DNA from 2 places in the Bacillus haynesii genome. Region 2 is predicted to be linked to the other one. Evidence: a T-box and tRNA genes for the amino acid it is inferred to sense, from the RefSeq annotation. Region 2 holds a T-box; the other holds one or more tRNA genes.
What was found. A T-box is a leader RNA that pairs with one kind of tRNA and senses whether it is charged. The one in region 2 lies ahead of tyrS (tyrosine--tRNA ligase), so its partner is inferred to be a tRNA-Tyr.

Region 1: it encodes a tRNA-Tyr, which carries the amino acid that the T-box ahead of tyrS (tyrosine--tRNA ligase) is inferred to sense. The anticodon was not compared.

What each region holds. Positions count from the first base shown of each region.
Region 1 covers NZ_CP059494.1:2,856,621-2,862,068, forward strand. The annotation lists gene cdaA (diadenylate cyclase CdaA) at 1-440, opposite strand, end outside; gene rsiW (anti-sigma-W factor RsiW) at 606-1,226, opposite strand; gene sigW (RNA polymerase sigma factor SigW) at 1,240-1,803, opposite strand; gene rocF (arginase) at 2,030-2,944, opposite strand; tRNA gene H2R00_RS14025 (tRNA-Gln) at 3,070-3,141, opposite strand; tRNA gene H2R00_RS14030 (tRNA-Tyr) at 3,146-3,230, opposite strand; tRNA gene H2R00_RS14035 (tRNA-Thr) at 3,239-3,311, opposite strand; tRNA gene H2R00_RS14040 (tRNA-Val) at 3,371-3,446, opposite strand; tRNA gene H2R00_RS14045 (tRNA-Glu) at 3,552-3,626, opposite strand; gene H2R00_RS14050 (2-thiouracil desulfurase family protein) at 3,811-4,263, shown strand; gene murQ (N-acetylmuramic acid 6-phosphate etherase) at 4,438-5,355, shown strand; gene H2R00_RS14060 (MurR/RpiR family transcriptional regulator) at 5,374-5,448, shown strand, end outside.
Region 2 covers NZ_CP059494.1:4,198,194-4,203,641, reverse strand. The annotation lists gene H2R00_RS20920 (MBL fold metallo-hydrolase) at 1-256, opposite strand, end outside; gene H2R00_RS20915 (Lrp/AsnC family transcriptional regulator) at 389-808, shown strand; gene H2R00_RS20910 (hypothetical protein) at 858-1,004, opposite strand; gene tyrS (tyrosine--tRNA ligase) at 1,136-2,401, opposite strand; T-box leader at 2,450-2,690, opposite strand; gene acsA (acetate--CoA ligase) at 2,744-4,462, opposite strand; gene H2R00_RS20895 (GNAT family N-acetyltransferase) at 4,618-5,250, shown strand; gene H2R00_RS20890 (acetoin utilization AcuB family protein) at 5,272-5,448, shown strand, end outside.

The DNA of each region.
Region 1 (5,448 bases), 1.3 Mb from region 2:
CCCGTTTCTATGTAATCGCCCATTCCCGTCTCCCGTTCAATCGTCAGAAGCGCGCCAATCCGGCGTTTCGCCATATATTTAATCGCTTTTGTAATCGCATCAATCGTTTTCTGCTGCTGCTCTTCCTCAGGTGTTCCGCTCCTCGAAAAAAAGCGCCCCCGCCCCAGCTGTTCCAGCGCTCTCCTCAATTCAGGCTGGAAGATGATAATGATCGCCAGGAAACCCCATGTGATCGCCTGGTCAACCAGCCACTGCAGGGTGCTTAATCCTAAATATTGACTGGCCAGCCTGACGAGAACAATGACCACGATTCCCTTTAAAAGCTGAACCGCCTTTGTCCCGCGGATGACCATCATTAATTTATATATTACGTACCAAACAAGGAGAATATCAACGGCATCGCCGAGGTACTGCAAGAAAGGGATATCCTCAAAAGCCATTTCCTCGTCCTCCAAGAATTCAGTCATTAGTAAGGTTAATATGTTTCAAAATGGTATGATCTATTATTTTTACATATACAGAGGCTATTATAGCACAAATTGATTTTCCAAGTGAAATGGCGGCCCCTCATAAAAAAAGAGCAAAGCTCATTCGCCCGCTTTGCTCTACTCTTTAGACTCCTTCACACCAAAAACCGATTTTCCGGTCGATTTGATCTTATACCAGATCCAGTCGAACACCTCGTTGATCTCATGGATCTGACCGGTGACTTGTCCTGCTGAAGCCGTATATTTTTCACCATTAACAATCGTGACATCGCCGTCGACTTTGCCCTCGATAATCAGCTTTCCGTTTTTAACGGTCACATCGCCTTTGACAACTTCGCCTTCAGGTACGATGACCGTGTTGTTTTTCACCACGAGATTGGGCTGGCTGGATACGCTGAAATCCTGATCGTTTTTCCAGCTGGAGAAGAAGCTGCCGCCCATTAAAATTATAAATAAAGCTGCCGCCACTAAAAACGGATGGGCTTTAAGCCATCTGTTGATCGATACCGTCCGCTTTTCCTTCGGCAGATTCGCCAGCACATTGGCTGTAAAGTTCGCCGGAGCTGTAAGATGCGACGTGCTCTGGACAAGAGCGATGGACTTTTCCATTTCATGAAGGTGCTTTCTGCAGCCTTCGCATGATTGGAGGTGCTCTTTTAATCGCGTTTCATCTTCCGGAAGTATGTCTCCGTCAAGGTATTTATGCATAAGCTGAACAATATGCTCCGGACAGCTCATTTCATCACCCCACTTAAAGATCCCTTAATTGTTTTCTGAGAGCCTCTCTGCCCCTGTGTATTCTTGTTTTTACCGTACCTACGGGAATATTCAAGATTTCACTGATCTCAATGAGTGAGAGCTCATCAATGTACTTTAATACGATGACCGTCCTGTATTTATCGGGAAGCCTTAAGATTTTTTCCTGGATGGTGCTGTGCAGCTCCAAAGAAACCACTTCATCCTCTGGAAGCGCAACATCCGCCGCAACCTGGGAATACATCGTCAGTCCTTCAGTCCCTGCCACCTCTGCATCCAAGTAATAGTCCGGCTTTTTTTTACGGATACGATCGATGGTCAAATTGGTTGCGATTCGATAAAGCCATGTGGAAAATTTCCGGTTGATATCAAAACTGTCGATATTCACGTATGCTCTGATAAACGCTTCCTGCGCAATATCTTCCGCCTCATGCGCATTGCCGAGCATACGGTAGCAAAGCTGATAAATTTTGTCTTTGTAAATATCCACGATGTCTGCAAATGCGTTACGATCGCCTTTTTTCACCTGTTTGATTCTTTTTTTAATCATTGTTTCCATATTTATCTAACCTCTGCCTTCACCGGTCTTTATGTATACGAATTGATTTTTATAAGGTTTCATTAAATTCATAAAAATAGTTTATCAAATTTTTGGCAGGGTGTAGATGCTTTGACAGGGATCATGCGCTTAATATTAGCTTAAAATTATTATACATCATAAACATTATGAAGTTGAGACTTCTATCATAAAAAAGAGCAGCCAAGTGGCCGCTCTTCAACCGCACCTAAAGCAACTTTTCGCCAAACAGCGACCCCATTAAGGCTACAGCCGCTTCCGCCGTCCTGTTTTTCTCATCCAATATCGGGTTGACTTCGACAATCTCAGCGGACGTAATCAGCTTCGATTCCTCCAGCATTTCCATAGCCAAATGGCTTTCCCTGTAGCTGATGCCTCCCGCTACCGGAGTTCCGACACCCGGCGCATCGTTCGGATCAAGCGCATCTAAATCGAGTGACAGATGGACACCGTCCGTCCTGCCGCGCAAATAGTCTATTGTTTCTTCCATCACCCTCGTCATGCCGAGGCGGTCGATTTCGTGCATCGTATATACTTTGATCCCTTTGTCGCGAATCAATTCTTTTTCCCCGTCATCAAGTGACCTTGCACCGATGATGACGATGTTCTCAGCTTTGATTTTCGTTTCTTTTCCATAGATGCTTGTCAGCCCTTCATGGCCGATTCCCAGGCTGATGGCGAGCGGCATGCCGTGAATATTGCCTGAGGGAGACGATTCTTTCGTATTTAAATCGGCATGGGCATCATACCAGATCACACCCAGGTTTTGATAATGCTTCGCAAGGCCGGCAAGCGTTCCGATCGCAATGCTGTGGTCACCGCCTAGCACGAGCGGAAAAGCTCCCGAAGCCACGATATTATCGACTGTCTCAGCAAGTTTGGCACTCGCTTTTGTAATCGCTTTCAAATTTCTCAGCTCTTCAGATGCCGGCTCCCCGCCTTCTTTCTCATCCTCTCTTTGCCCGATCGTCATATCGCCGAGGTCTTCAATATCCTGACAAAGGCTTTCCAACCGTTCATTAACACCGGCACAGCGAATCGCGCTCGGTCCCATATCGACTCCCCGCCTCAGCTGACCGAGATCCATCGGTACGCCGATCATTGAAATCTGCTGTTTTAACATATGATATCCCCCTTTCAGATCTTCATTGTACCTTCCAATTCAGAATTGACTCAACAAGACATTTTTTTGAATAGTTATACAAAAAAGACAAAATAAAAAGGACATCCGAACAGGATGTCCAAAAACTGGGCTAGCTGGATTCGAACCAGCGCATGACGGAGTCAAAGTCCGTTGCCTTACCGCTTGGCTATAGCCCAATAATGGTGGAGGGGGACGGATTCGAACCGCCGAACCCTGAGGGAGCGGATTTACAGTCCGCCGCGTTTAGCCACTTCGCTACCCCTCCAAAAACAGTGCCGGCCAGAGGACTTGAACCCCCAACCTACTGATTACAAGTCAGTTGCTCTACCAATTGAGCTAGACCGGCATGATATGGTATCTTATGCAGTTACCGGCGCGGTTGTGACAAAAACCGATCCGAACAAATGGTGGAGGATGACGGGATCGAACCGCCGACCCTCTGCTTGTAAGGCAGATGCTCTCCCAGCTGAGCTAATCCTCCGAAGTACAGGACGTACAAGTGCATGCGTTGCAACAGGACGTTGCGCCTTTAGCATGCCTTCCTTTTAAAAAATCCGGCATTCGCAGCGTGCTGTCCAAAAAAGAATGGTGACCCGTACGGGATTCGAACCCGTGTTACCGCCGTGAAAGGGCGGTGTCTTAACCACTTGACCAACGGGCCATCAGCGTGTTTCAAGCAGCTCTCGTAAAGCTGACAAAAGTTATTATATACAGGTTCCTCCCCATTTGTAAAGGGGTAAATTAAAATTTTTATTTTCAAATTTTTTATTCATAGACATTGAGAAAAGCGCGGAAATTTTGTTTAAAATAGGGCTATCTGATATGCAAGAGAGGGGACACGAAAAATGATACTGGTAAGTTCATGTCTGGCCGGGGTGGAATGCCGCTATAATGGATCGCACAGCTATGTCGGGAAAATCAATAAGCTTGTTGAAGAAAAAAAAGCGGTGATTGCTTGTCCCGAGCTGCTCGGCGGATTTCAAACACCAAGGGAACCGGCCGAAATTATAGGCGGGACGGGAGAAGATGTTTTAGACGGCAGGGCGGTGATTAAGACACAATCGGGAAGAGACGTAACAGACCTGTATATAAAAGGGGCTTATCAAACATTGGAGATGGCAAGGCAAGTCAAGGCTGATACGATCGTGCTGAAGGAAAACAGCCCGTCTTGCGGCAGCGGCCATATATACGATGGAAGTTTCTCAGGCCAAAAAATAGCCGGCAACGGCGTTACTGCGGCACTTCTGAAAAAAGAAGGCTTCCGCGTGATTTCCGAACATCAAATAGACGAGCTGTAATACCTGGACATAAGCGCAGTTCATCTGCGCTTTATTTTATTTCGGCAATCCGATGTTTAGAACTTCTTTGAAACAAAATTTTAATATTCATCTTTTATTATTGAAATAATATTCCATCCTTAATATACTGAAAATTAAGAAATATATATACTTCATGATCAGGAGGATTTGTCGATGGAAAACAGCTATTTAGGTTCCTTAACGACCGAACGCCGGAATGAAAGATCCAAGCGCATTCACCAGGCAGAAACGATCGATATGTTGAAAATCATGAATGATGAAGACAAAACGGTGGCCGAAGCTGTACAACAAGTCTTACCAGATGTTAAGACCGCCGTTGACTACGCCGTTGGGTCGTTAAAGAAAGGGGGACGGATCATTTACATCGGTGCCGGTACTAGCGGGAGGCTCGGCGTACTCGATGCAGCGGAATGCCCGCCGACATTCAGCATATCTCCCGAGTCGGTCATAGGCATTATGGCGGGAGGAGAAAAAGCTTTGTATCAAGCCGTCGAAGGCGCTGAAGATCATGAGGCATTCGGCAGACGGGATTTAGAAGCCGTTAACCTCTCAAACAATGATACCGTCATCGGAATCGCTGCCAGCGGCCGGACTCCTTACGTCCTCGGCGCCCTGAAGTATGCCAAGGAAACAGGTGCCAAGACTGTATCACTGACATGCAACGAAAACTCGGCGATCAGCCAGGCGGCAGATCACAGCATAGAAGTGGTCGTCGGCCCTGAAGTCATTGCCGGGTCGACAAGAATGAAAGCCGCAACCGCTCATAAAATGATTTTAAACATGATCTCAACGGCGGCCATGATCAAAATGGGAAAAGTCTATGAAAACCTCATGGTAGACGTAAAAGTAAGCAATGACAAATTAAAGGAGCGGGCGATTCGCATCATCCAAACGGTTACAGGTGTTCCAAAAGAAACGGCGGCGCAAGCACTGGAAAAGTCCAATAACCAAGTCAAAACCGCAATCATCATGCTGAAAACAAACGAAGATGCGGCCGCTGCCGAAAAGCTGCTGGAGAAATCAGAAGGCGATATCGAAAAGGCCCTATCCTTTTATGAAAAACAATCTTAAATAAGAAAGGAAGAAACAATGGCTGCAGGAGGATTGGAAATCATTCAGAATATGCTTCACAAATTGCCGCAATCTGAACGAAAGCTTGCCGAA
Region 2 (5,448 bases):
TTTCTTTCGGCAACAGATCTTTGGCAGCATCGTCAAAGTGATCTAAATGCAGATGAGTGACGATGACTGCGTCTGTATTCTTGACGAGCTCGTCGGTTGATACAGGCAGGGTGACCAAAGGGTTGTTTTGATCTTGTCTTGCTGAGTTCGGAAAAGGAGGATAAGTGCCTTTCTCAGCCAGCATCGGATCTATTAAAAATGTTTTGCCAGCATATTTGACGGCTAATGTTGCATTTCGAATTTGTTGAATATTCATGGTTATCATGCCTTTCCTTTTATTTACGATTAGTTTATACTATGACCGATCATCATTTAAATAGATATAGTCAAGTCTTTTTAGCGTTTGACTTGATTTTTGAAAAACGTTCTTTTGAGAGGATTTGATGAAATGCTCGATCATACAGACAGGCAAATCATAGAGGAATTATCAAAAAACAGCCGGATGACCATGAAGGAATTAGGAGAGAAAGTTCATTTGACAGGCCAGGCGGCTTCATCAAGGGTTGCAAAATTAGAGGATCAAGGAGTGATTGAAGGTTATACCATAAAAGTGAATCAAGTCAAACTCGGGTGTTTTATTCACGCTTTTATCAATATCTATACAAAAAGCACTTACCATAAGCCTTATCTTTCGTTTATCAAAGCACAGCAGAAATACATCATTCAAAACTATAAAATCAGCGGGGACGGCTGTTATCTTCTCGAATGCAAGTTTCCGTCAAATCAACTGTTGGATCAATTTTTAACAGACTTAAACCATCATGCAAATTATAAACTGTCGATCGTTATTAATAAAACGGGCGTGTGAAGAATCAGCCGTCCGCTTTTTTTATAAAAAAGAGGGCCCTAAAGACCCTCTACTTCAGCCGCTTTGCTGCATTTTCCGTCTGATTCAATTGATTGTATCCGTCAGCTGACTGCTGCGCCTCTTGTTTTCGTTCCGTTTCCAGCTGCTTGTGGTAATCTTCCATAAATTTTTCTTTGGCTGCAATGAACAGGTTCATGCTACATTCCTCCCTCTTCAACGATGGAAACGCTTTACCTATTACATCTATATTTTTGACATTTCCTGAATGAACATACATGAAACATGTTGACACAAAAAAACCCTTGCCGTTTGGCAAGAGTTTTTTGATTACTTATAAGTCAGCAGGAAGTATTTCTTTTTACCGCGGCGAATGACGGTAAACTGTCCTTCGATGCGGTCGTCGCCGGTGAGGACGTCCGCAACATCGGTGCGGCGCTCTCCGTTAACGTATACCGCGCCATTCGTGATATCTTCGCGCGCCTGGCGTTTAGACGGAGACAGCTTTGATTGGACGAGTATCTCAACAAGAGGAAGTTCATCCGCTTTCTCGAGCTCGAGTGAAGGAACCCCTTTAAAGCCGACTTTTACTTCTTCAGCTGTCAATTGTTTGATATCTCCGCTGAAGAGTGCTTTTGAGATGTTGACGGCCTGCTCAAACGCTTCACGGCCGTGTACAAGAACGGTCACTTCTTCGGCGAGGCGCTTTTGCGCTTCGCGTTTTTCAGGCGCTGTCTCTGTTTTTTCAGCGAGATCTTCAATTTCTTCTTTGGACAAGAAAGTGAAGTATTTTAAGTATTTCACGACATCTCTGTCGTCGGTATTGATCCAGAATTGATAAAACTCATACGCTGACGTCTTCTCTTTATCAAGCCAGATCGCGCCGCCTTCCGTTTTTCCGAACTTCGTGCCGTCTGCTTTTGTCACAAGCGGAATCGTCAATCCGAAAGCTTTTGCATTCTCTTCGGATTTGCGGATGAGCTCGAGGCCTGATGTGATATTGCCCCACTGGTCGCTTCCGCCGATTTGCAGCTTGCATTCCTTGTTTCTGTACAAATTCAAGAAATCGAGAGACTGCAGGATCATGTAGCTGAATTCAGTATAAGAAATGCCCGTCTCGATTCGGGAGCTTACCGTATCTTTGGCAAGCATGTAATTGATTCCGAAGTTTTTGCCGACATCGCGCAGAAAATCAATGACGTTCATTTTGCCGATCCAGTCATAGTTGTTCGCCATGATCGCCGGATTCTCATCAGCTTCAAAATCAAGGAAACGCGAAAGCTGATTTTTGATTTTCTGTGACCATTCGCGGACGATTTCTTCATTGTTCAGCGTGCGCTCCGCTTTCTTTCCGCTCGGATCGCCGATCAGGCCCGTTGCTCCGCCTACGAGTGCAATCGGACGATGTCCGGCCAGCTGGAAGCGGTGAAGCATTAAAATCGGCAGCAGGTGTCCGATATGCAGACTGTCAGCTGTCGGATCAAATCCGGAATATAAGCTGATTTTCTCTGAATCCAGCAGTTCTCTCAAGCCTGCTTCATCGGTTTGCTGCTGAATCAGTCCCCTGAAGGACAAATCATCAAGTAAGTGTGTCATCATCAATTAGCTCCTTTTTTCCAAAAATAAAACGCCCCTTCGCAAAAACGAAGGGACGATAAAAATCGCGGTACCACCCTGCTTAAAAGAACGCATGGCCGCGCTCTTTTCACTCTCGTTGATAACGGAAAAGCTTCCGTTCTTCTGCTACACAAAGCCCGAAAGGCTTTTTTCGCAAAAGCGGTTCATGAGTGTAATTCAAACCATCCATATGTGCTGATTTTCACCGGCCATCAGCTCTCTAAGACAGGGAAGGATGCGTTCTACTGATCTCAGTCTTCACCTTTTGAATATTCGACTAAATCTTTTTTAACATAATATTTTTGCATTGTCAATGAGACATCAGTCTTCCATCGATGAGAGATCGCCTGCCGGTAGGTTCAGCTCCCATGCTTTCAAGACGCGTCTCATGATCTTTCCGCTTCTTGTTTTCGGCAGTTTATCCTTAAATTCGATCTCCCTTGGCGCGGCATGTGCGGCCAAGCCTTGTTTCACGAACTGCCTGATTTCTTCTTTTAACGAATCTGACGGTTCATAACCGTCTCTCAAGGCGATGAACGCTTTAATAATTTCACCGCGGACAGGATCCGGTTTGCCGATGACGCCGGCTTCAGCGACAGCTTGATGCTCAACAAGCTTGCTCTCGACTTCAAACGGGCCGACGCGCTCGCCTGATGTCATGATGACATCGTCGATCCGTCCCTGGAACCAGAAGTATCCGTCTTCATCCATGTAGGCGGAATCGCCTGACACATACCAATCACCCGGCATAAAATAGGAGCTGTATTTTTCAGGATTGTTCCAGATCGAATGCATCATCGACGGCCAGCCTTTTTTAATGGCGAGATTCCCCATTCTGTAAGGAGGCAGTTCATTTCCCTGGTTGTCGACGATCGCAGCCTCTACACCGGGAATCGGCTTGCCCATTGATCCCGGTTTAATTTCTATGCACGGGTAATTGCAGATGAGCTGCGCTCCTGTTTCAGTCATCCACCATGTATCATGAATCCGGTTGCCGAAGACTTTATGCCCCCATCTGATGACTTCGGGATTTAACGGCTCCCCTACGCTTAAAATATGCCGTAATGAGCTTAGATTGTATTTGTTCACAAGATCGTCGCCTGCACCCATCAGCATCCGGAAAGCCGTTGGCGCGCTGTACCATACCGTCACTTCCATTTTTTCAATCGTTTCGTACCATGCCTCAGGACTGAATCTGCCGCCTACGACGACATTCGTTGCTCCATTCAGCCACGGACCGAAGATCCCGTAAACCGTTCCGGTGACCCAGCCGGGATCAGCGGTGCACCAATAGATGTCATCGTCATGCAGATCAAGAACCCATTTGGCTGTTTGATAATGCTGAATCATCGCTTTATGGACGTGGAGAACCCCTTTTGGCGCGCCGGTTGAACCCGATGTATAGTGAAGCAGCATCCCGTCTTCCTGATCCATCCATTCAATCTCAAGATCAGTGCCTGCTTCCGCCGCTTTCGCGTAATAATCGATTACAGGTCCTTCCTCCTTTACACCTTCTCCAACGACAATGATAGATTCAAGATCCGGAAGTTCATCGGCCGGCACCCGTTCAAGCAATTCCGGCGTCGTCACGATAACCTTCGCTCCGCTGTTTGCAAGCCTGTCTTTGACGGCACCTTCCATAAACGCTTCAAATAACGGCCCGACAATGGCTCCCAATTTGACAGCGCCGAGAAGAATAAAATAAAGCTCGGGTGATCTCGGCATAAAAACAAACACACGGTCTCCCTTTCTCACATTGGCATGCTGCTTTAAGACATTCCCGGCTTTATTGGTTTCATTTTTCATCTCTCTGAAGGTGTACTTTTCTTCGCGGACCGGATCTTTGTAGTAAAATGCCACTTTGTTTTTCAGATTTGATTCAGCGTGGCGGTCGATCGCTTCATAAGCTGCATTGATTTTTCCCGTTTTGTGCCATGAAAAATGTTTTTCAGCATCCTTCCAGTCAAATGTCCGGTATGCTTCATCATAGTTATTCAAGTTGTAATTTCCCTTTTCTGCTGGCAGCGCTTTCAATTCCATGTCCATCCCCCTTTGTTCGATCATCAAAATATATTATAGTATAGATTTTTTATTTTCTCAATTTTTAAAAAATACTACTCTATCCTATGAAAACGCTTAATATTTTGGTATGTTAAGTATAAAAGACTTCAACTAAGATGTAAGGCGGTGGATACGTGGAGCATCACAAAACTTATCATGCCAAAGAATTGCAGACCGAGAAAGGCTCCGTGCTGATAGAGGGTCCTATCAGTCCTGAAAAACTCGCACAATATGAATTTCATGACGAGCTTACAGCCTTTCGCCCATCTCAAAAACAACATGAAGCATTAATCGAAATCGCAGGGCTTCCCGAAGGACGAATCATCATCGCCCGTTTCCGGCAAACCATTGTCGGCTATGTGACATATGTCTATCCAGACCCGCTTGAAAGATGGTCTGAAGGAAACATGGAAAATTTAATTGAGCTTGGAGCCATCGAAGTCATTCCTGCGTTCAGGGGTCACTCTGTCGGGAAGACGCTGCTTGCGGTCAGCATGATGGATCCGCAGATGGAAAAATATATTATCATCACGACTGAATATTACTGGCATTGGGATCTAAAGGGGACTAACAAAGATGTTTGGGAATACAGAAAAATGATGGAGAAGATGATGAATGCCGGAGGACTTGTCTGGTTTGCGACAGACGATCCGGAAATCAGCTCCCATCCCGCCAACTGTTTAATGGCCCGCATCGGAAAAGAGGTCAATCAGGAATCGATCGAGCGTTTTGACAGACTCAGATTCCACAATCGTTTTATGTATTAAGGGAGCAAAGGGGACCTGAATATGATTGTTGAAAAAATCATGAAACGGGATGTTGTGACACTTTCCAGAACGGATACGATTGAAGAAGCGATCAAACGCATGCGAACATTCCGCATTAAACACCTTCCCGTCATCAATGAACGGGGAACGGTCATAGGCATTGTCACGGACAGGGACGTCAAAACAGCAAGTCCGAGT